Regions from separate parts of the Micromonospora sp. CPCC 205739 genome, predicted to be linked through region 1. Evidence: riboswitches for the same ligand, from Rfam matches in the RefSeq annotation. Region 1 holds a riboswitch; the other holds the start of a gene.

Evidence for each region. A riboswitch is a leader RNA that binds a small molecule or an ion and turns the genes downstream of it on or off. The one in region 1 is predicted to bind thiamine pyrophosphate.
Region 2: another riboswitch for thiamine pyrophosphate. It lies ahead of thiE (thiamine phosphate synthase); the one in region 1 lies ahead of V6U88_RS20110 (ECF transporter S component).

Annotation. Positions count from the first base shown of each region.
Region 1 is NZ_JBAKHS010000013.1:77,694-89,574, forward strand. It holds gene gndA (NADP-dependent phosphogluconate dehydrogenase) at 67-1,509, opposite strand; gene V6U88_RS20090 (MTH1187 family thiamine-binding protein) at 1,733-2,029, opposite strand; gene V6U88_RS20095 (hypothetical protein) at 2,279-2,527, shown strand; gene V6U88_RS20100 (energy-coupling factor transporter transmembrane component T family protein) at 2,927-3,727, opposite strand; gene V6U88_RS20105 (ABC transporter ATP-binding protein) at 3,724-5,181, opposite strand; gene V6U88_RS20110 (ECF transporter S component) at 5,291-5,875, opposite strand; TPP riboswitch at 5,950-6,055, opposite strand; gene V6U88_RS20115 (alpha/beta fold hydrolase) at 6,140-6,970, shown strand; gene V6U88_RS20120 (SIS domain-containing protein) at 7,031-7,780, shown strand; gene V6U88_RS20125 (DUF6328 family protein) at 7,871-8,371, shown strand; gene V6U88_RS20130 (acyl-CoA dehydrogenase family protein) at 8,501-10,474, shown strand; gene V6U88_RS20135 (hypothetical protein) at 10,499-10,666, opposite strand; gene V6U88_RS20140 (hypothetical protein) at 10,676-11,281, opposite strand; gene V6U88_RS20145 (Fur family transcriptional regulator) at 11,335-11,727, opposite strand; gene V6U88_RS20150 (ArsR/SmtB family transcription factor) at 11,801-11,881, opposite strand, start outside.
Region 2 is NZ_JBAKHS010000001.1:488,634-500,514, forward strand. It holds gene V6U88_RS02275 (hypothetical protein) at 1-846, shown strand, start outside; gene thiC (phosphomethylpyrimidine synthase ThiC) at 906-2,498, opposite strand; gene thiD (bifunctional hydroxymethylpyrimidine kinase/phosphomethylpyrimidine kinase) at 2,516-3,304, opposite strand; gene V6U88_RS02290 (thiamine phosphate synthase) at 3,301-3,948, opposite strand; gene V6U88_RS02295 (thiazole synthase) at 4,089-4,868, opposite strand; gene thiS (sulfur carrier protein ThiS) at 4,865-5,065, opposite strand; gene thiO (glycine oxidase ThiO) at 5,056-6,189, opposite strand; gene thiE (thiamine phosphate synthase) at 6,183-6,809, opposite strand; TPP riboswitch at 6,804-6,911, opposite strand; gene V6U88_RS02315 (endonuclease domain-containing protein) at 7,139-7,966, shown strand; gene V6U88_RS02320 (aldo/keto reductase) at 8,279-9,241, opposite strand; gene V6U88_RS02325 (ATP-binding cassette domain-containing protein) at 9,315-10,994, opposite strand; gene V6U88_RS02330 (class I SAM-dependent methyltransferase) at 11,036-11,641, opposite strand; gene V6U88_RS02335 (hypothetical protein) at 11,767-11,881, shown strand, end outside.

The DNA of each region.
Region 1 (11,881 bases):
CCGGGTCGATCGGGCCGGGCGTCGATCAGCCCGGCCGATCTTCCCGGCGGCGAGCAGCGGTGCGCCTCAGCCGGCCACCTCGGAGCGGTCGCCGGCCCAGACGGTGTGGAACGACCCGTCCCGGTCGACCCGGTGGTAGGTGTGCGCGCCGAAGTTGTCCCGCAGCCCCTGGATCAGCGCCGCGGGCAGCCGCTCCGCGCGCAGCGCGTCGAAGTAGGCCAGCGACGAGGAGAACGCCGGGGTGGGCACGCCGGCCCGGGCCGCGTCGGCGACCACCCGCCGCCAGCTCGGCACCCCGGCGGCGACCGCCTCGGCGAAGTACGGGGCCACGAGCAGCGTCGACAGGTCCGGCTGGGCGTCGTACGCCTCCCGGATGCGGTCGAGGAAGCGGGCCCGGATGATGCAGCCGCCCCGCCAGATGGTGGCGGTGCCGCCCAGGTCGATGCCCCAGTCGTACTCGCGGCTGCCGCCGCGGATGTGGTCGAAGCCCTGCGCGTACGCGACGATCTTGCTGGCCAGCAGCGCGCGCCGGACGTCCTCGACGAAGGTCTCCCGGTCGCCGACCTGCCACTTCTCGCCGGCGTCGGGGAAGGCCCGGCGGGCGGCGGCGCGCTGGCCGGCGTGGCCGGAGAGCGACCGGGCGAAGGTCGCCTCGGCGATACCCGTGATCGGGATGCCGAGGTCGAGGGCGCTCTGCACGGTCCAGCGGCCGGTGCCCTTCTGCTCGGCCTGGTCGAGCACCACGTCGACGAAGGCCCGGCCGGTCGCCGCGTCGGTGTGCGCCAGCACGTCGGCGGTGATCTCGATGAGGAAGGACTCCAGCTCGCCGGTGTTCCACTCCCGGAAGATGTCGGCGATCTCCGCCGGGCTCGCCGCCAGCCCCGCCCGCAGCAGGTCGTACGCCTCGGCGATGAGCTGCATGTCGGCGTACTCGATGCCGTTGTGCACCATCTTCACGAAGTGACCGGCGCCGTCGGGGCCGATGTGCCGGCAGCACGGGGTGCCGTCCACCTGCGCGGCGATCTTCTCGAAGATCGGCCCGAGCTTCGCGTACGACTCGGCGGAGCCGCCGGGCATGATGCTCGGCCCGCGCAGCGCGCCCTCCTCGCCGCCGGAGACGCCGGTGCCGACGAAGTGCAGCCCGTGCTTGCGCAGCGCCTCCTCCCGGCGGCGGGTGTCGGCGAAGTGCGCGTTGCCGCAGTCGACGACGATGTCACCCTCCTCCAGCAGGGGGACCAGTTCGTCGATCACCGCGTCGGTCGGGCCGCCGGCCTTCACCATGACGATCACCGCGCGGGGTCGCTCCAGGCTGGCGACGAAGTCCGTGAGGGACTCCGACGCGACGAAGGTGCCCTCGTCGCCGTGCTCGGCGACGAGGCCGCGGGTGCGCTCCGGGGAGCGGTTGTGCACCGCCACGGTGAAGCCGTTGCGGGCCAGGTTCCGGGCCAGGTTGCGGCCCATCACCGCCAGCCCGGTCACCCCGATCTGCGCCGTCGCCTGCTGAGCCATCCGTCCCGCCACCTCTCGTCGGCCTGCCGTCCTGCGACCGTATCGCGGCCGGTGGCGGCCCGGGCGCGGACGTCGACGCTCGGTGAGCGGTGCGGTGCGGGCCGTCGCGGCACCCGGCTGCGAAGCCGGCCGGCGCGATCAGATGGTCACCCGGCCTGCCACCGGCGGGCACTGCGGCGCCGGGCGGTGTCACCGGGGCCTGGACGGCCGGCGCCGCGCGGCGTCAGCCCTCGGCCAGGCGGGCCTCGACGTGGGCGACCTTGCCGGTGAGCGCGTCGGTGACCCCGGGCCGCACGTCGGCCTTGAGCACCACGCTGACCCGGGGCGCCCGCTCGGCCACCACGTCGACCGCCTGCTTGAGCACCGCCATCACCTCGTCCCACTCACCCTCGACGGTGGTGAACATGGCGTCGGTGCGGTTGGGCAGGCCGGAGGCGCGCACCACCCGGACCGCCTCGGCGACCAGGTCGCCGACGGACTCGCCGACGCCCAGCGGAGTAATCGAGAACGCGATCAGCATGTCGCCGATGGTGCCAGTAAATGGGCTGCGGCCGTCGTCGTCGGTGGGATAGCGTGTCGGCATGCGCATCTGACGCCCTCACCTTCAGCCAGTCGGGCCCGCCACCGTCGTCGTGGGTCCGGCCGCGCCGGGCGTCCGCATCCCCACCTCTTTCCGGTGGTGTCTCCGTGGTCGGGTCGCCCGGGCCGTTCCCTGCCCGTCGACCGCCCCGCCGCGCGGCGCGGTCCCCGCACCCGAAGGAGGCAGCGTATGCCCGCCAAGCGCAGTCCGAAGAAGTCCCGCCCGAAGCCGACCTCCACCGTGGCGGTGAGCCCGCCGGACGTCGACGCGCTCACCGTGGCGCCGGCCGCCCCGGTCACCCTGCCCGACGAGACGGCGGCCGCGCCCGCGGCCGCCCGGCCCGCCCCGACCCCGCCGCCGTGGACCGGCCCGCCGGTGCGCGGCGGCTCCACCTCCGCCCGCGGCCACACCCGCCGGTACGCGTTCCGCCGCAGCTGATCGGCGCTGCCGGTACGGATGCCGGTCGGCCGCGCACGTGTTCCGGCGCGGTCGACCGGCGTGCGGCGGTATGGCGGTATAGCGACTGCCCCGGTCGGGACTCCGGATGCGGCATGTCCCGGGGTCCCGAAGCGCGGGTACCGGGACGTGCCGCGTCACGGGGACGTGCCGCGTCACCGGGACGGGGGCGGCCGGTGAGCCGGTCGGGCGTGTCGCGGCCCGGAAGGAGGACGGCGACGAAGCTGATACCTCTGAGGCATATTCATGCCCCAGAGCTATCACTCTCACCGGACACCTTCGCTGTGTAAGCGGCGGCGCGCCGGAGGGCCGGCGACGCCGCTCGTGACCGCGGCCGGCCCCGAGCACCAAGCCGCCGGTCCGGTCCCGGGCCGCCTCGCCTCAGCCGAGCAACGGGCGGAAGGTGCCGAGCGCGACGCTGACCGCGATCGCCGCACCGGCCAGCACGGCCGCCCCGGCGACGAGCAGCCCGTCGGCTAGGCCGAACCGCTGCCGGCGGGCGAAGGTGCGCGGGATGCCGGCGTCGAAGCCCCGGGCGTCCATCGCCACCGCCAGCCGGGTGCCCCGGCGGATCGCCCCGACCAGCAGGGCGAACGCGGTCGACACGAACAGCCGCAGCTTCGCCACCGGGTTGCGCCCGGCGTCCACCCCGCGCGCCCGGCGGGCCATCGAGATCATCTGCCACTCCTGACCGAGCAGCGGGACCAGCCGGAACGCGGCCAGCGTCCCGATCGCGAAGCGGGCCGGTGCCTTCGCGTTCTGGACCAGGGCGTCGGCCAGGTCCGTCGGGTCGGTGGTGGCGAAGACGATCACGCCGGGCAGGGCCACCGCGAACATCCGCAGCACCAGCCCGAGCGCGGCCAGCAGCACCCCCGAGGTGACCAGCAGCCCTCCGGCGTCCAGCAGCACCCGGCCGGACCGGTCGGCGGCGAAGAGCACCAGGGTGACCAGGATGCCGGCCGCGCTGGCCAGCAGCGGCAGTGCCCGCCGGGCCAGCACCCGCAGCCGGATGCCGAACAGCGGCAGCACCGCCAGCTCGATCGCGATCGCGATGGCCGGCGCGACCGGGTCCAGCGTGGCGACCAGGGCGGCCGAGAAGACCAGCGCGGCGGCCAGTTTCGCGACCGGGTTGCGCCGGGCCAGCGGCGCGCCCGGCGACGCGACCGGTTCCAGGCTGATCACGGGCGCCGCCCGGGGTCGCCGTCGGCCGCCTCGACGGCGGGCCGCCGCGGCAGGGTGACGGTGCGGTCGGCGAGCGCGGCGACGAAGTCCGGGTCGTGGGTGACGGTGACGACGCCGTGCCCGGCGTCGCGCAGGTCGGCGAAGAGGTCGACCAGCTCCAGCCAGGTGCGCCGGTCCTGGCCGAAGGTCGGCTCGTCGCAGATCAACAGGCGAGGGGCGGTGGCCAGCGCGGTCGCCACACTCAGCCGCCGCGCCTCCCCGCCCGAGAGGGTGTACGGGTTCGCCCCGGCCAGCCTGGTCAGCCGCAGCCGGTCGAGCAGGGCGTCGACGGTGGCGCGTACGGCAGGCTCGGACTGCCCGGTCCGGCGGGGGCCGAGGGCCAGCTCGTCGAAGACGGTGGCGGTGACGAACTGGTGCTCCGGGTCCTGGAAGACCGAGCCGATCCGGCGGGCCAGCGCGGGCGCCCGCCAGCGGTGCGGGGGAGTGCGCTCGTCCGCCCCGGCCAGCGCTGCCGTGGCGGTGACCCGACCGGCGCCGGGGCGGAGCAGCCCGCCGAGGAGCAGGGCCAGGGTGGACTTGCCGGCGCCGTTGGGCCCGCGCACGGCGAGCGCCTCGCCGGCGCGTACCCGAAGGTCGGTGCAGGCCAGCCGGGGCGGCAGGCCGAGCCGGTCGGCGGTGAGCAACTCCTCGCCGGGGGTCGTGGCGGCGTGCCGGGGCGGGATGGTCCGGCCCGGCACCCAGACGCCTTCGGCCGCGAGGGTGTCGCCGTGCGCGGCGAAGACCGCGTCCGGCGGGCCGTCCGCGCGGACGCCGCCGCCCGGCTCCAGCACCACCACCCGGTCGACCAGCGGCAGCGCCTCGGCGACCCGGTGTTCGACCAGGATGAGGGTGGTGTCGGAGGTCAGCGCGCCGGCGACCGCCCGGCGGACCAGGTCGGCGCCGGCCGGGTCGAGGTTGGCGGTCGGCTCGTCGAGCAGCAGCAGGCCGGGGCGCAGGGCCAGCGCGCCGGCCAGGGCGAGGCGCTGCTGCTCGCCCCCGGAGAGCGCCGCCGTGGGCCGGTCCCGGTGGTACGGGAAGCCGACCCGGTGCAGCGCCTCGTCCACCCGCGTCCAGATCTCCCCGGCCGGCACCCCGCGGTTCTCCAGCCCGAACGCGACGTCGTCGCCGCAGCGGGCCATCACCAGCTGGGTCTCCGGGTCCTGGAAGACGATGCCGACCCGGTCCCGGTCCTTGCGCGGGTCGAGCCCGTCGATCTCGACGGTGCCCTCCTGCTCGCCGGAGTCCTCGGGCAGCAGGCCGGCCAGCGCGGCGAGCAGGGTGCTCTTGCCCGCCCCGGACGGGCCGAGCAGCAGCACCCGCTCCCCGGCCTCGATCCGCAGGTCCACCCCGCGTACGGCCCACGCCTTACGCCCCGCGTGCCGCCACCCGAATCCCCGCACCCCCACGGCGCTCACACGCACCCCCTCAATCTCCACCCTGCCCCGGTGATCATGAAGTTGCCGGCAGTTGCCGAGATCCACATCGCCGTCAACTTCATGATCACCGAGCTCAGTGGGTGGGTGGTCAGATGGCGGGGCGGTTGCGGGCGGCGGGGAAGCGGTCGAGGACGCCGGTGTGGGCTAGGGCGCGGGTGAGGGCCACGGCGCCGAGGCCGGCGATGACCAGGGAGCTGGTTGCGGTGATCAGGATGTAGGGGAGGCGGAAGCTGCCCCAGGCGGCGCCCGGGTACCAGACGAAGACGTCGTAGATCGCCGCCGCCAGGCCGGCCAGCGTGGCGGCCAGCAGGGCGACGGGCAGCCGGAAGACGCGGTACCCGAACGCCGCGAAGGCCAGTTCCGCCGCGGCGGCCTCCAGCGGACCCTGGATGACCAGCGTCCAGCCCCAGCTGCTGCCCAGCGCCACCGAGACCAGCGCGGCGACGGTGAGCGTGAAGAAGGCGGCACCCGGCTTGCGGATGATCAGCCCGCCCAGCACGGCGGGGACCAGCCACACGCCGTAGATGACCGCCCGGCCGGGCAGCGGGATGGCGTCGGCGGGGCCGTTCCAGAGCAGGCCCCAGACCCAGAAGATGATGCCGAAGGCCACCCCGAGGACCGCCGCGACGACGATGTCGATGGTGCGCCACCGCTTGTTGTCGGTGCTGTTCATGGTTGCTCCCAGTCCAAATGATCGAACCAGGAGAAGACGCACGCCGCGCCCGGTTGGGACCGGACGGCGGCGCGGCTGGAGGTCGACCGAACTCCCTGCGCTGGCATTACCCAGATCAGGTTCGAGGGTCTGCGGGCGGTGCCCGCACTCTCAGCGCTGTGCGCTCCCCTGTCGGATGTGAAGTTGTCTCGTCGACGCTAACAGCTCGAACCCGGCCACCGTCGGCCCGGGTGCGCGACCGCCCGCCTGGGTAGGCTGCCGATCATGCGGGTCGAGGCGCGAGGGCTGACGTTCGAGGTACGCACCGGCGGCCCGGAGGGCGGTGATCCCGTCCTCCTGCTGCACGGTTTTCCGCAGCACGGTGGCGAGTGGGACGAGGTGGTGCCGGCGCTGCACGCCGCCGGCCTGCGCACGTACGCGCCGGACCAGCGGGGCTACTCGCCGGGCGCCCGGCCGGCCGAGGTGGCCGCCTACCGGATCCCGGAGCTGGTCGCGGACGCGGTGGCGCTGCTCGACGCGCTGGGGGTGGAGGCGGCCCACGTGGTGGGGCACGACTGGGGCGCGGCCGTCGCCTGGCGACTCGCCGCGCAGCACCCGGACCGGGTCCGCACGCTGACCGCCGTCTCCGTGCCGCATCCGGCCGCGATGTCGTACGCGTTGGGCAACGACCGTCGGCAGAAGGCGCGCTCGTCGTACATGCTGCTGTTCCGCCAGGCGGGCCTGGCCGAGAAGGTGCTGCTGGCCCTCGACGCGGCCGTCCTGCGCCGGATGCTCTCACCGGTGGGCGACGCCGGGCGGGTGGCCCGGTACGCCGAGCCGCTGCGCGAGCCGGGCGCGCTGACCGGCGCGCTGAACTGGTACCGGGCCATGTCCCGGGCCGACCTGGCGCAGACCGGACCGGTCGCGGTGCCGACCACCTTCGTCTGGAGCGACAAGGACGTCGCGATCGGCCGGACCGCCGCCGAGGCCTGCGCCGGCCACGTGACCGGGCCGTACCGGTTCGTCGTGCTCCCCGGCGTCACCCACTGGATCCCCGACGAGGCGCCGGCCCCGCTGGCCGAGGCGATCCTGGCCCGAGTACGCGGCCTGGCCTGAGCCCCCTGGCGGGCCGACCCGGCGAACGACGAGCAGGACGAGGAACGGACGGAGGAACGCATGACGGTGAGCGCCGAGGCATACCTGACGGTGGTGACCGAGACGATCGGTCGGGTGGCGGCGAGCCAGCGGGAGGCGGTGGGCCGGGCGGCCGACCTGATCGCCGAGGCGCTGCGCGCCGACGGGGTGGTGCACGCCTTCGGCACCGGCCACTCCGAGGCGCTGGCGATGGAGATCGCCGGCCGGGCCGGTGGGCTGGTGCCGACCAACCGGATCGCGCTGCGTGACCTCGTGCTGGTCGGCGGTGAGCCGGCGAGCATCCTCGGGCCGCACCTGGAGCGCGATCCCGCCGTGGCGCACCGGCTCTACGAGCTGGCCCCAGTCCGTCCGTCGGACATCTTCGTGCTCGCCTCCAACTCCGGCGTCAACGGCGCGATGGTGGAGTTCGCCTCCCTGGTCGTCGAGCGCGGGCACCGGCTGGTGGCGATCACCTCGGCGGAGCACTCCGGACGGATGGCCTCGCGCCACCCGTCCGGCCGCAAGCTCGCCGACTTCGCCGACGTGGTGCTCGACAACGGCGCCCCGTACGGTGACGCCACCCTGCCGCTGCCGGACGGCGGCGCGGTGGGCGCGGTCTCCTCGATCACGGCGGCGCTGCTGGCCCAGCAGATCGTGGCCGAGACGGTGGCCCGGCTGATCGCGGCGGGGGAGCGGCCCCCGGTCTACCTGTCGGCCAACATCACCGGCGGTGACGAGCACAACGCCGCGCTGGAGGCCCGGTACGCCGGCCGCATCCGCAGGGGATCATGAACTGGTTTCGCGCGCCTCCGGTTCGGGCATTGGCGTTGCTGCCGGCGGGGTGAGCCCCGTCGGCAGTACCGTCTCTTCCGGAGGTAGCGCGTGTCGAAGGAATCCGAGAAGCAGCGCTGGCAGCGCAACTTCGCCGATCTGCTCCAGGAGCTGCGGGTCGCGCAGACCGGGGTGCAGATCCTTTTCGCGTTCCTGCTCACCCTGCCCTTCAGCAACGGCTTCACCCGGACCAGCGGTTTCCAGAAGGACGTCTACATCATCGCGCTGCTGTCGGCGGCCGCCGCGACCGCGCTGATCATCTCGCCGGTCGCCTTCCACCGTGCGCTGTTCCGCCAGGGCCGCAAGCCGGAGCTGGTGCGCTTCGCGCACCGGATGGCCAGCGCCGGCCTCGCCTTCATGCTGATCTCGATGGTCAGCGCGGTGCTGCTGATTACCGACTTCGTCCTCAGCCGGCCGATCGCGTTCCTGCTCAGCGCGCTCACCGCGCTGTGGTTCCTGACCTTCTGGATGATCCTGCCGTTCGCCCGGCGCAACTGGGGCGAGGACGACGTCGACGACGATGACGAGCCGCAGATGGTGACCGGCGGCTAACCCCTGCGCGCCGGTCACCGGCCGGAAAATCGGACGTGCACGCAACGCTACCCCTGGGTAACACCCGGGGGTAGCGTTGCTCGTGTCGAGCACGTTGACGCATCCGGACCGAGGTTCGAGGGGGCAGCCGTGACCACGACGCACAACAGCCGACCCGCCGGGGACGGCGCCGGACCACTGCCGGCCGAGGCGGGCCAGGTCTCCGAGAAGGAGGCCCGACAGGTCGCCGAGGCGGCCCGGGAGACCGCCTGGGACCGGCCCAGCTTCGGCAAGGAACTCTTCCTCGGCCGGTTCCGGCTCGACCTGATCCACCCCTGGCCCCGCTCCGACCCGGAGGACGACGCGCGCGCCGAGCGCTTCCTCGGTGAGCTCGGGGCGTACCTGCGGTCCGAGGTGGACGGGGCCGCCATCGAGCGCGACGCGTCCATCCCGGACGAGGTCTTCCAGGGGCTCGCCCGCCTCGGCGCGTTCGGCATGAAGATCGACCGGAAGTACGGCGGCCTCGGGCTGAGCAACCTGCACTACTGCCGGGCGTTGATGCTGGCCGGCTCGGTCAGCCCGGCGATCGGCGCGCTGCTCTCCGCCCACCAGTCGATCGGCGTGCCGCAGCCGCTGAAGATGTTCGGCACCGACGAGCAGAAGCAGCGCTTCCTGCCCCGGCTCGCCGCCGGCGAGGTCTCCGCGTTCCTGCTCACCGAGCCGGACGTCGGCTCCGACCCGGCCCGGCTGGGCACCACCGCCGAGCCGACCGCGGACGGGACGGGCTACCGGCTCAACGGGGTGAAGCTCTGGGCCACCAACGGCACGGTGGCCACCCTGCTGGTGGTGATGGCGCGGGTGCCGGCCGGCGAGGGGCGACGCGGCGGCATCACCGCGTTCGTGGTCGACGGCGACAGCGAGGGCATCACCGTCGAGCGGCGCAACGCCTTCCTCGGCCTGCGCGGCCTGGAGAACAGCGTCACCCGCTTCCACGACGTCTTCGTGCCCCGGGAGAACGTCATCGGCGGCGAGGGCAAGGGGTTGAAGATCGCCCTGACCACGCTGAACACCGGCCGGCTGTCGCTGCCGGCGATGTGCGTCGGCGCGGGCAAGTGGTCGCTGAACGTGGCCCGGGAGTGGGCCGCCGGCCGGGTGCAGTGGGGCCGGGCGGTCGGCGAGCACGAGGCGGTCGCCCAGAAGCTCTCCTTCATCGCCGCCACCACGTACGGCATGGAGACGATGCTCGACCTCTGCTGCCTGCTCGCCGACGACGACCGCAACGACATCCGGATCGAGGCGGCCCTGGTCAAGCTCTACGCCAGCGAGATGGCCTGGAAGATCGCCGACGAGCTGATCCAGATCCGGGGCGGGCGCGGGTACGAGACGGCCGACTCGCTGGCCGCCCGGGGCGAACGCCCGGCCGCGGTCGAGCAGTTGCTGCGGGACCTGCGGATCAACCGGATCTTCGAGGGCTCCACCGAGATCATGCACCTGCTCATCGCCCGGGAGGCGGTCGACGCGCACCTTTCGGTGGCCGGCGACATCATCGATCCGGACGCCGGCCTCGGGCGCAAGGCGAAGGCGGGAGCGCGGGCCGGGGCCTTCTACGCCCGGTGGTTGCCCACCCTGGCCGTGGGCAAGGGGCAGACCCCGAACGCGTACGGCGAGTTCGGCCCGCTCGCCGGCCACCTGCGGCAGGTGGAGCGGTACTCCCGCAAGCTGGCCCGCTCGACGTTCTACGCGATGTCCCGCTGGCAGGGGAAGATGGAACGCAAGCAGGCGTTCCTCGGCCGGGTGGTGGACATCGGCGCGGAGCTGTTCGCGATGTCCGCGGTCTGCGTGCGGGCGTACGCGGAGCGGGACAACCGCCCGGAGAACGTCGAGCTGGCGGACCTGTTCTGCCGGCAGGCGCGGGTCCGGGTGGAGCAGCTGTTCACCGCGCTGTGGGAGAACACCGACTCCGTCGACGTGGCGGCGGCGAAGCGGATCCTCGCCGGCCGGTACGCCGCCCTGGAGGAGGGGGTACTCACCCCGCCGGCGGACGCCCCCTGGGTGGCGCACTGGTCACCCGGCCCGTCGACCACGCCGGACGTCCGCCGCCGCATCCCCCGGCAGGGCGGCTGAGCAGGGGCTGGGCCGTCGCTCCCGTCAGCGGGCGACGGCCCAGGCCAGCACGGCCGCGAGGATCAGCCCGTTGAGCAGAGCGAGCACCAGGTACGCCTGCGGCGGGATCTTGCGACCCTTCCGGACGAAGCTCACCAGGACGGCGGCGTACCCGAGCAGCAGCACGGCGACGACGATCAGGAAGTACAGCACCGCCACACCCTAGCGGCCGCTGCGCAGGCCGAGTCGGCGCAGCTCCAGCGCGGCGAGCGCGTCGACGGTGGCGTCGTCGCCCCGCCGCCACGCCTCGGCCACGTCCGGATCGATCTTCGTCAGCTTGCGCAGCGGCTGCCCGGCGAGCGCCCGCAGCGCCAGCAGGTCCCGTCCGGCCGGGGCGTCGGCGAGCGCTTTCGCCGAGGCGGCCCGGCGCATCCAGCGCAGCCGCAGCGGCAGCCAGCCGAAGAGCACCAGACCGAGCGGGAAGATCAGCACGGCGATGGCGAGCGCCAGGGCGAGCTGGCCGACCAGCTCCTGCTGGTCCCGGCCGGCGTCGGCGACCGCGCGGGCCGCCTCGGCCGCGCGCTCGAACGGCGCGGTCAGCTCGTCGCCGACCAGCGGCACCCGGCCGACCTTGCCGCCGGCGTCGGCCAGGTTGTCGGCGAGGCCACCGCCGGCCCCCTCCAGCTTCCGCCCGGGTACGGCGAGCTTCTGCACCAGGTCGTACACCCACTGGGCGAAGCGGATCGCCGCGTACACCCAGACGACGACGAGCAGGTCGGTGAGGAGCTGACGGAGGGCGACGGGGAAGCGATCTGCGTAGATCTTCACGCCGGACAGCGTGCCACGGCGCCGCGCGACGGGCACCCCCTGAAACACCGGCGTCAGCCGGCGCACCCCGGGCAGGTGCCGAAGATCTCCAGGGTGTGGCTGACGTCGGCGTACCCGTGCTGGGCGGCGACCCGCTCGGCCCAGCTCTCCACCGCCGGCCCGGCCACCTCGACGGTGCGGCCGCAGGCCCGGCAGACCAGGTGGTGGTGGTGCCCCTCGCTGCACCGGCGGTAGAGGTGCTCCCCGCCGGGCGGGCGCATCACGTCGATCTCACCGGCGTCGGCGAGGCCCTGCAGGGTGCGGTAGACGGTGGTCAGCCCGACCCGTTCGCCCCGGTCGCGGAGCATCGCGTGCAGGTCCTGCGCGCTGTGGAAGCCCTCCACCTCGGCGAGCAGGGCACTCACCGCCGTGCGCTGCCGCGTGTTGCGTAGCGTCCCCTCGCTCATGCCGCCGCCCTGCGGTCGGCAACCTCATGAGGCTCGGCCGCGCTGTGCCCGATGATTCGCTCGCTGCCCTCGCTCATGATCCCTCCCCGGCGTGGCTCACCGCGTCCGCCACGATGTGCGCGACGTGCTCGTCGACCAGGGTGTACGCGATCTC
Region 2 (11,881 bases), on a different contig from region 1:
GCCCTCTCCGGCGCGGACAGCACCCCGGCCGCCGACCCCCAGCGCGCGCTCGACCGGAACCGCCTCGACCGGCCGGAACTCGACACCGCCGGGCTCGGCGAAGCCGGCCATGACACCACCGAACCCGAACCGGCCACGCCCGACCCGGCACGGTTCGACCCGGCAACGCCCGATCCGGCCCGCGCCGAGGACCCCTCGACCGCGTCCACGAAGGACGACGCCAGCTACGCGCCGGATCCCCGGCCCGACATGCGGGCGTCGGGCGCGGACCGCATCTCGGCGCGCCACACCCCGCCCACCGCCGCTGCCACACCCGCCGCCGAGCCAGCGCCCCGCCCCCGGCACCAACTGCCCGACCTGAACAGCGCGGTGAGCTGGAACGCCTTCACCGCTCCCCGCCCCGCGCCGGCACCGCCCCGGGCCGACCTGCCGTTCCCGGACCACGGTCCGGAAGAGGAACCGAAGCCGGTCACCTTCCGGTGGGACGCGGACGACGCCCGGCCCGGCACCCCCGGTACGGCGAGCCGATCGACCGACCTGCCCGCCGCCGAGGTCCCCGCCGACGAACGCCGCGAGGCCGAGCCCCGACGAGCCGAGCAGGAGCCGAAGAACGAGCGGGAGCCGGCGGCAGACCGGTCCCGGCCGAAGCGGAGCCTGTTCCGCCGCAACAAGGCGCGCGCCGCCGAGCCGCCGGCCGAGGCGCCCGAGGCGGAGCCGCTCGCCGCGCAGGACGAGGAGTACGTCGACTGGGTCGCCGGCCTGAGCCGGCCGCTGGCCGACAACGAGCCGGAGACGGAGAGCGGCCGCCGCTCGCTGCGCTCCAGCGGTCGCCACCACCGGGACTGAGGAAGCACAGCGGTCCGGCGACGGTGCCCGCCGTCGCCCGACCGGCGTGGTTTCTCCGGTCAGGCCATCGGCAGGTAGACCCGACCGCCGGAGGAGACGAACTCCGCCGACTTGTCCTGCATACCGCGCGCGGCGTACTCCTTCAGCTCCTGCGTGATCTTCATGGAGCAGAACTTCGGTCCGCACATCGAGCAGAAGTGCGCGGTCTTCGCTGGCTCGGCGGGCAGCGTCGCGTCGTGGTACGACCGGGCGGTCTCCGGGTCCAGCGAGAGGTTGAACTGATCCTCCCAGCGGAACTCGAACCGGGCCTTGGAGAGCGCGTCGTCCCAGGCCTGCGCGCCGGGGTGGCCCTTGGCCAGGTCGGCCGCGTGCGCCGCGATCTTGTACGCGATCACGCCCGCCTTCACGTCGTCCCGGTCCGGCAGCCCGAGGTGCTCCTTCGGCGTGACGTAGCAGAGCATCGCGGTGCCGAACATGCCGATCATCGCCGCGCCGATGGCCGAGGTGATGTGGTCGTACGCGGGGGCGATGTCCGTGGTCAGCGGGCCGAGCGTGTAGAACGGGGCCTCGTGGCACCACTCCTGCTGGAGGTCCACGTTCTCCTTGATCTTGTGCATCGGCACGTGGCCCGGGCCCTCGATCATCACCTGCACGTCGTACTCCCAGGCGATCTTCGTCAGCTCGCCGAGGGTACGCAGCTCGGCGAACTGCGCCTCGTCGTTGGCGTCCGCGATCGACCCGGGCCGCAGCCCGTCGCCGAGGGAGAACGTGACGTCGTAGCGGGCCAGGATCTCGCACAGCTCCCGGAAGTTGGTGTAGAGGAAGTTCTCCTCGTGGTGCGCCAGGCACCAGGCCGCCATGATCGACCCGCCCCGGGAGACGATCCCGGTGACCCGGTCCACGGCCAGCGGCACGTACGGCAGCAGCACCCCGGCGTGCACGGTCATGTAGTCGACGCCCTGCTCGGCCTGCTCGACGACGGTCTCCCGGAACACCTCCCAGCTCAGCTTCACCGGGTCGCCGCCGACCTTCTCCAGCGCCTGGTAGATCGGCACGGTCCCGATCGGCACCGGCGAGTTGCGCACGATCGCCTCGCGGGTCTCGTGGATCCGCTTGCCCGTCGACAGGTCCATCACGGTGTCCGCGCCCCAGCGGGTCGCCCAGGTCAGCTTCTCCACCTCCTCGGCCACCGAGGAGGTGACCGCCGAGGTGCCGATGTTGGCGTTCACCTTGACCAGGAACGCCTTGCCGATGATCGCCGGCTCGCACTCGGGGTGGTTGACGTTGAGCGGCAGCACCGCCCGACCGGCGGCGATCTCGTCCCGGACGAACTCGGGCGCCACCCCCTCCCGGATCGCCACGAACTCCATCTCCGGCGTGACCACCCCGGCCCGCGCGTACGCGAGCTGCGTCGGCCGCTTGCCGTGCGTCCCGGCCAGTGGCGTACCCGCGCCCCGCGCCGGCGCCACGTCGCCGCGTTCGGCGATCCACTCCCCGCGCAGCGGCGGCAGCCCCACCTCCGGGTCGGAGCCCGGGCCGGAGGTGTCGTAGAGGCGCAGCGGTGGGTTGTCCCCGGTCAGCTCCACCTCGGCGAACGGCACCCGGACGTCCGGCCGTGACCCCTCGACGTAGACCTTGCGACGTGCCTGCATGACAGCCTCCCTGATGGTCAACCGGACCAGCCGAAGTGGTCCAGCGGGCCGCGTCCCGCGCCCAGTTCCCAGTCCCGCCCGCCGGTCAGCGCGCGGGTGACGTACTCCTTGGCTGCGGCGACGGCGACCGGCACCGGGTCGCCCGCCGCGAGCCGGACGGCGATCGCCGCCGAGAATGAGCAGCCGGTGCCGTGGGTGTGCCGGGTCCGCACCCGGGGCGCGCGCAGCAGGATGGTCGTCCCGCCGCCGCAGAGCACGTCGACCGACTCGCCGCCGGCGTCCACGTCACCGCCGGTCACCACCACGTGCGCCGGGCCGCCGGCGGCGATCGCCTCGGCGGCGACCGCCATCTCCTCCACCGTGGTCACCGGACGTCCGGTGAGGGCGGCGGCCTCCGCGCAGTTCGGCGTCGCCACCTCCGCGTACGGCAGCAGTCGCTCGACCGCCTCCACCACGCCGAGCGGGTGTCCGCTGGTGGCGACCAGCACCGGGTCGACGACGAGGTGCGGCAGCCGTCCGGCCTTCGCCGCCTCGGCCACGGCGTCGGCGACCGCCGGGGTGCCGAGCATCCCGGTCTTCACCGCCCGGACGCGGAAGTCGCCGAGCACGCTGTCGAGCTGCTCGGTGACCGTGCGCGGGGGCAGTGGCAGGACGGCGTCGACGCCCCGGGTGTTCTGCGCGGTGACGGCGGTGAGCACGCTGGTCCCGTACGCGCCGAGGGCGGCGAAGACCTTCAGGTCGGCCTGGATGCCGGCACCGGCACCGGAGTCCGAGCCGGCGATGGTGAGGACGGTCGTCGGGGTCATGGCGTATCTCCCGGGGTCGCTGTGGGGGGCTGCGCCGTCTCGACGGCCTCGGTCAGGAGGGCGGCGGCCTCGGCCGGGTCTTCGGCTCGCATGATCGCGCCGAGCACGGCGACGCCCACGGCTCCCGCCTCGACGCAGGCGTGCACCTGGTCAGCGGTGTCGATGCCGCCCAGGGCGAGGACCGGCACGGGGCTGGCCTGGATCAGCTCGGCGAGCCCGTCCCGGTGCAGAGGTGGGCCGTAGCCGGGTTTCGTCCTGCTGGGGAAGACGGGCGAGAGGGTGGCGTAGTCCTCTGTACTGAGTCGGGCCAGTTCCGACCGGTCGTGGCAGGAGCGTCCGACCAGGCCGAGGGCCGGCGGCGGGTAGGGGCCGGCCGACGGCAGGTGGACGGCGTCGCCGTCGAGGGGATCGGGGCCGGCGACGATCAGGGTGCCGCCCACCTCGGCGAGGAGGGGGCGCAGCGCGGCGGCGAGGGCGGCGCGTTCGTCGCGGGGCAGATCCTTTTCCCGCAGCACCACCCAGCGCACTCCCCCGGCCACGGCCGCCGCCACCACCTCGGGCAGCGGCCGCCGGGCCTGCCAGCGATCGGTGAGCACCACCAGCCCCGAGGGCACCGCCGCGCCGTGCGGCACTGCACCCGACACCACCGCACGCGCCACCGGCGCGACGAGCCGCCCCGAACCGGCTCGCCGCGAGTCCGTGGGCGACCCGCCGGGGCGTGGCGCACGCACTCCGGCCGCCTCGGGCGGCCCGTCGACCGTCAGCCGCCCCGCCCGGGTCGCCGTCACAGGTCGGGCCTTCCCTCGTCCGGGGTGGAGGCGAGAGCGTGGAAGCGGCGGGCGATCCGCCCTGCGCCGTACGCGAGCCGGCCCGCCTCGACCGCGTGCCGCATCGCGGTGGCCATCGCCACCGGGTCGGCGGCCCGGGTCACCGCACTGGCCAGCAGCACCGCGTCGCAGCCCAGTTCCATGGCGAGCGCCGCGTCGGAGGCGGTGCCGATGCCGGCGTCGAGGATCACCGGCACGTCCACGTTCTGCCGGATCAGCCGGATGTGATGCGGGTTGGTCACGCCCAGCCCGGAGCCGATCGGCGCGCCGGCCGGCATCACCGCGGCGCACCCCACGTCGGCCAGCCGGCGGGCCAGGATCGGGTCGTCGGAGGTGTACGGCAGCACGGTGAACCCGTCGGCGACCAGTTCCTCGGCGGCGCGCAGCAGCTCCACCCCGTCGGGCAGCAGAGTCCGCTCGTCGCCGATCACCTCCAGCTTCACCCAGTCGGTGTCGAACGCCTCCCGGGCCAGGTGGGCCACCTTCACCGCCTCGCCGGCGGTGTAGCAGCCGGCGGTGTTCGGCAGCAGCCGCACCCCGCACCGGTCCAGCACGTCGAGCAGCCCGCCGGCGGCGCCGGGGGCGGTGTCCACGCGGCGCAGCGCCACGGTGACCACTTCGGTCCCGGACGCCCGGACCGCCTCCTCCAGCACGTGCAGGTTGGCCGCGCCGCCGGTGCCGAGGATGAGCCGGGACCCGAGGGTGACCCCGCCGATGGTGAACGTCATCCCGCTCACCCGCCCTGGGCGGCGCTGAGAACCTCGACCCGGTCGCCGTCGCGCAGCACGGTCGCCGGCCAGCCGGTGCGCGGCACCACCTCGCCGTTGACCGCGACCGCGAGGCCGCGCCGCTGCTCGGTGACCGCGCGGACCAGGTCCGCCACGGTCGACCCGCCGGGCAGGTCGCGGCCGGCGCCGTTGACGATCAGTTGCACGTCTCCTCCTCGGTGGCAGGCATGGTCCGGTCCGGGACGAGCGGCCGGGCGGCGGCGGTGAACCGGTCCGGGGCGAACGGGGCGAGCAGCGGGCCCGGCGCACCGGTGACCACCAGTTCGGTGATCAGGTCGGCGGTGACCGGGGTGAGCACGATGCCGTGCCGGTGGTGGCCGGTGGCGGCCAGCACACCGGGCCGGTCCGGCAGCGGTCCGAGGATCGGCGCGTTGTCCGGCGTACCGGGGCGCAGCCCGGCGGCGGCCTCGACCAGGTCGTACTCGGCCAGGTCGGGGACGAGGTCGACGGCGGCGCGGAGCAGCCGCAGCACCGCACCGGCGGTCACCTCGGTGTCGGCGCGCTCCTCGACGGTCGCCCCGAGGACCACCTCGCCGTCGGTGCGGGGCACCAGGTAGACCGACTCGCCGTCGGCGTACCCCCGGATCACGTGCCGGAAGTCCGGCGTGCCGCGACCGGGCGCGCGCAGCCGGAGCACCTGTCCCTTGACCGGCCGGACCGGCAGGCCGGTGAGCGCGGCGGCGCCGCAGCCGGCGGCGACCACGGTGACCCGGGCGTCGACGTCGGCGAGGCGGGCCACCGCACCGGGCACCAGCCGGGCACCGGCCCGCTCGGCCGCCGTGCGCAGCGCGGCCACCAGCCGCCGCGGGTCGACCTGGTGGTCGCCCGGCGCGACCGCGCCGCCGCGCACCCGAGGGGCCAGCGCCGGTTCGCGGTCCCGCAGCTCCGAGGGGCGCAGCGGCGTGATCGGCAGTCCCAACCCCTGCTGGTACGACCAGAGTCGCCGCGCCTCGGCCAGGTCGTCAGCGGTCAGCCCGACCACCAGCGTGCCGTCGGTGCGGTACCCGAAGTCGGTGCCGGCGGCCTCGGCCAGCTCGGCGGCGAAGCCCGGCCAGCGGGCCGCCGACTCGGCCAGCAGCCCGGTCAGCTCCTGCTCCCCGAAGTACGCCTCGGCGACCGGCGAGAGCATCCCGGCGGCCACGTGGGACGCGCCGGAGCCGGGGGCCCGATCGTGCACGACGACGCGCAGCCCGCGCGCGGCGCAGCGCCAGGCGATCGCCAGCCCGACCGGTCCCGCCCCCACCACGGCGACGTCCGGTCGGGTCAGCACGTCAGGGCCCCGAGCAGTTCCGCCGTCGCCCGCCCGGGATCGGCGGCCCCGGACAGCGCTCCGACCACCGCCACCCCGTACGCCCCGGCGGCCCGCAGCGCCGGCACCGACGCGGCGGTGACCCCGCCGATCGCGATCACCGGCACGGCGACGGCCTCGGCGACGGCGCGTACCCCGTCGGGGCCGATCGGCGCCGGCAGGCCGATCTTGGTGGTGGTGGCGTGGCAGGGGCCCACGCCCAGGTAGCTGGCCCCGGCGGCGACCGCCTCGGCGGCGGCGACCGGTTCCCGGGCAGTGGCGCCGAGCACGGCGGCCGGGCCGAGCACCGCACGGGCCGCCCCGACCGGCAGGTCGTCCGCGCCGACGTGGCCGCCGGCGGCACCGACCGCGAGCGCCACGTGCAGCCGATCGTTGACCAGGCACGTCGCCCCGTACGGCGTGCAGAGCGCGAGCACCCGGCGGGCCAGGTCGTACGCCTGCCGGTCGGTGGCGTCGTCGCCCACCCGGACCTGTACGACCAGCTCGGCGCGGGCCACCGGCAGGGCGGCGCGCAGCACGGCGAGCGGATCGCGCCCCGGCCGGGTGTCGGTGATCAGATGCAGTCGTCCCAGGGACGGCACGGCAACACTCCTCCCTGCGCCGGCATTACCCGGATCAGGTTCGACGGTCGGGGGCTTCAGCCCCCCTCTCAGCCCGGTGCACCGGGCTCCCGTGGGTCACTTGCGGCCATACCGTACGACGGATCCGCCGATCCGCCAAGGGCGGGGGTGCGCTTTTCCCACGGACCGTCCCAACTCGACGGTGTGGGCAGCGCGTGACCGGCCGCTCACGCCATGCTGTCCTGATGCCCTCGCCGCCCCGGATTCCGCGCCGCCTCGCGTTCCTGCCGTTCCGGGGCAGCCGGGCCGTCGCGGAGGGTCTGCTCAGCTGGACCTAGCTGCGGGGACGGGTGTGGCACCGACTGCTGCCCGACGTCTACGTGCACCGCGACGGGTACCGCGTGGACGACCATCGGATGTGGCGCGACGCGGTCGCGCTGCTGCTGCCACCGGACGCGGCCATCGCCGGACACAGCGCCGCCTACCTGTGGGGAGCCGATCTCCTCGCCCGGGACGCGCCGGTCACCGTGCTGCTTCCCCGGACGGCGCGGATGCGGGCACATCCTCGCATCCACATCAGCCGGTCGGCGGTGCCGGAGACCGACCGGACGCGGTTCGCCGGGCTGCCGGTCACCACGGGGTTGCGCACCGCCCTCGACCTCGGGCGACAGGGCAGCCTCTCCGACGCGGTGGTCGCCGTCGACGCGCTGCTGCACCGTCGGGTGGTCAAGCTGCCCGCCCTCCGGGTGTACGCCGGCGCGCATGCAGGCTGGCGGGGGATGCCGCTGCTGCGGGAGGTCCTGGCGCTGGCGGAGCCGTTGGCGGAGTCGCCGATGGAGACGAGGCTCCGCCTGCTCCTGCTCGATTCGGGACTCGGCCCGGTCACCGCCCAGCACGACGTGCACGACGGGCGCGGCCGATTCGTCGGCCGGGTCGATCTGGCCTGGCCCGCCCTCCGTGTCGCGGTCGAGTACGACGGCGACCACCACCGCGAGCGCGCGCACTTCCGCCAGGACGTCGCCCGGCTGAACGCGCTCCGAGCGGCGGGCTGGATCGTCCTCCGCTTCACCGCCGACGACGTCCTGCGCCACGCCACCCGCACCATCGCCCTGATCACCCAGGCGCTACGCGAACGCCAGGCTCAGCGGAACGCCATGGGTGTCACCAACCCACGGTGACACCCATGGCGCTCCACCCACCACCGTCGCCCCCGGCATGCGGGGCGGCTGCCCTCACCGCCGCCGCGCTAGGGCAGGCCGTCCACCCACCGCCGCGCGCTCCGGCAGGCCGTCTGCCCACCGCCGCGCTCGGCCAGGCCGGGACGCCAACGGCGCGCCCCACGCCGCTGGCGTCCCGGCCCGTCGGTCGGCGGAACACCATGGGTGTCACCGGCCTGCGGAGACACATGGTGTTCCACTCGGCGTTGTCTGCAGGTGGCGACGAGGCCTGGGCGGCGGTCGGGCCGCGCGGGGCGGCGGGTGCCCCGGCGGTCAGAGGATGGCGTCGAGGGCGTCGAGGTCCTCGTCGGTGGGCTGCCAGGTGCCGGCCTCGGCGTTCGCGTGCACCTGCTCCGGCGTGGTGGCGCCCGCGATCACCGAGGTCACCGCCGGGCGGGCGGCCAGCCCGCCGATCGCCACCTGGAGCATCGACAGTCCGCGCTCGGCGGCGTACGCCTCGATCGCCTCGATCCTGTCCCAGTCCGCGGCGGCGAGGCGCTGGGCGTACCGGCCGCCGCCGGAGAGCCGGCTGCCCGCGGGCGGCGCCTCGTTGCGCTTGTACTTGCCGGTGAGCAGGCCGTTGGCGAGCGGGAAGAACGGCAGCATGCCGAGGCCGAACCGCTCGCAGGCGGGAATGACCTCGGCCTCGACGGAGCGTTCCAGCAGGCTGTAGTGGTTCTGCGCGGAGATGAAGCGGGCCCGGCCGTTGGAGGAGGCGACCCAGTCGGCGTCGGCGATCTGCCAGCCGGCGAAGTTGGAGTTGCCGAGGTAGCGGACCTTGCCGGCGTGTACCAGGTCGTCCAGGGCGGCGAGGGTCTCGTCGATCGGGGTGCCGGGGTCGGGCTCGTGCATCTGGTACAGGTCGATGTGGTCGGTGCCGAGTCGGCGCAGCGACGCCTCCACCGCGCGGGCGATGTAGCGGCGGGCACCCCGGGCGCCGTGGTCGGGGCCGTTCATGCCGTGCATGTCCATGCCGAACTTGGTGGCCACCACCACGTCGTCCCGGCGCCCCTTGAGCGCCTGGCCGAGCAGTTCCTCGGAGCCGCCCTGCGGCTCGCCGTAGATGTCGGCGGTGTCGAAGAAGTTGATCCCGGCGTCGAGCGCGGCGTCGACCACCGCCCGGGTGCCGTCGAGGTCGAGCTTGCGGCCGAAGTTGTTGCAGCCGATGCCGACCACGGACACCACGAGCCCGGAGTCGCCCAACCGGCGGTACGTCATCTCAGTCACGAGATCCACCCTATGCCGACCGGGAGCCGCCGGACGGGCGACCGCCCCGCCCCGGGCGAGCACCGGCCCGGGGCGGGGAAGGTCAGCGCACGTCCCAGACCGGCTCGGGGGTCTCCACCACCTCGCCGTCGCCGCCGAAGAGCACGAACCGGTCGAACGAGCGGGTGAACCAGCGGTCGTGGGTCACCGCGACCACCGTCCCGGAGAACGCGGCCAGCCCGGCCTCCAGCGCCTCGGCGGAGGCGAGGTCGAGGTTGTCCGTCGGCTCGTCGAGCAGCAGCAGGGTCGCCCCGGACAGTTCCAGCAGCAGCACCAGGAAGCGCGCCTGCTGCCCGCCGGAGAGGGTGCCGAACCGCTGGTCGCCCTGCGCGGCCAACTCGTACCGGCTGAGCGCCGCCATCGCGGCGTGCCGGTCCATCCCGGCCCGGTGCTCGTCGCCCCGCCAGAGGATGTCGACCAGCGCCTTCTCCACCAGTTCGGGCCGGTCGTGGGTCTGGGAGAAGTGGCCGGGCCGGACCCGCGCGCCGAGCCGGACGGTGCCGTCGTGGGCCACCGGGGCCAGCGCGGCCGCACCGTCGACCGGGCCGTTGGCCGGGTCGGGGTCGGTGCCGCCCCGCGCCAGCAGCCGCAGGAAGTGCGACTTGCCCGTCCCGTTGGCGCCGAGCACGGCGACCCGGTCGCCGTACCAGAGCTCCAGGTCGAAGGGGTAGGTCAGGCCGTCGAGTTCCAGCTGCTCGCAGATGACCGCGCGCTTGCCGGTCCGCCCGCCGGCCAGGCGCATCCGGATGTCCTGGTCCTTCGGGGGTACGGGCGGCGGCCCGGCCTCCTCGAACTTGCGCAGCCGGGTCTGCGCGGCCTGGTACCGCGACGCCATCCCCGAGTTGTACGCGGCCTTCTGCTTGTACATCAGCATCAGCTCGCGCAGCTTCTCGTGTTCCTCGTCCCAGCGTTTGCGCAGCTCGTCGAGGCGGTCGTGCCGGGCCACCCGGGCGCTGTGCCAGCTGGCGAAGCCGCCCGGGTGCACCCAGGCGCTGCCGCCCTCGACGGCGACCACCCGGTCGGCGGTCTGCGCCAGCAGCTCCCGGTCGTGCGAGACGTAGAGCACGGACTTGCCGGACTCGCGCAGCCGCGCCTCCAGCCAGCGCTTGCCCGGCACGTCGAGGAAGTTGTCCGGTTCGTCGAGGAGCAGCACCTCGTCGGTGCCACGCAGCAGCAGCTCCAGGGCGAAGCGTTTCTGCTGGCCGCCGGAGAGGGTCCGCACCGGGCGGTCCCGGGCGGCGTCCCAGGGCAGGTCGAGCACGATGGTGGCGACGGTGTCGAAGAGCACCTCGGCGTCGTACCCGCCGGTCTCGCCCCAGGCGGCGAGCGCGTCCGCGTACGCCAGCTGGGCCCTGCCGGCGGCGGTGCTGTACTTGCCGCGCAGCTCGGCCGCCCGCATGGCCGCCTCGGTCTCGGCGAGCCGGCGGCCGGCGTCGCGCAGCGCCGGCGGGGCGAGCGAGAGCGCCAGGTCGGCGAGCGTGGTGTCGTCCCCGATCATGCCGATGAACTGCCGCATCACGCCGAGGCCGCCGGCCCGGGCGACGCCGCCGGTCTTCACCGGCAGGTCCCCGGCGACCATCCGCAACAGCGTCGTCTTGCCGGCGCCGTTCGGGCCGACCAGGGCGACCTTGGCGCCCTCACCGACCCGGAACGACACGTCGGCGAAGAGTTCCCGGCCGTCGGGCAGGATGTGCCCGACCCCTGCCACGTCCACGTATCCCACGCCGGCATCCTGCCGGAGCGGGCGGGGCGGGCGACACTCGATTACCGGGTGAGCCGCAGCACCCGGTAGCCCTTCTGGCTGGCGTGCCGCTCGACCTGCCAGCCGGAGTCGACCAGCCAGCGGTGCAGCGAGTCGCCGCCGAGGTGGCGGGCCACCACCAGCCAGGCGACGCCGTCCGGGGCGAGCCGGGGCAGCCAGCGGCGCAGCAGCTCGTGCAGTTCCGCCTTGCCGATCCGGATCGGCGGGTTGGACCAGATCTGGGCGAAGGTGACGTCGGCCGGCACCTCGTCGGGTGCCACCGCGCGGACCCGGTCGGCGGCGCCGACCCGGCGGGCGTTCTCGGTGGTGAGGGCGCGGGCCCGCGCGTTGACGTCGACCGCCCAGACGGTGGCGGCGGGCGCGGTGCTGGCCAGCACGCAGCTGATCGGCCCGAAGCCCGAGCCGATGTCGAGCAGGTCACCGTCGGTGGTGGCGGCCGGCAGCTCCGCCTTGCGCAGCAGGACGGCGGTGCCGGGGTCGAGCCGGTCGGCGGAGAACACCCCACCGGCGGAGGCCAGTGTGTAGTCGCGCCCGGCGACGGAGAACTCGACCTCCCGCGGCTGCGCCGCCGCGGTGGGTTCGGTGCTGAAGTAGTGGTCGCCGGTCACGTCCGGCATTCTCCCATCGCCCCGCAGCCCGGTCGCGGTCGCCTCGGCGGGCAGCGCCGACGCGCCCGCGCGGGAATTTCCCGATATTACCCCCTAAAGGGGCAATGCATCCTACTCTGGGCGACATGGTGTATCGGTACGAGTCCGATGAGGACGCCTTCGTGGAGTACCCGCGGTCCGGGTCGGACCTGCCGGAGTTCACCCCCGGCCCGCCCGCGCCGGCCGGGCCGTCTCCGTCCC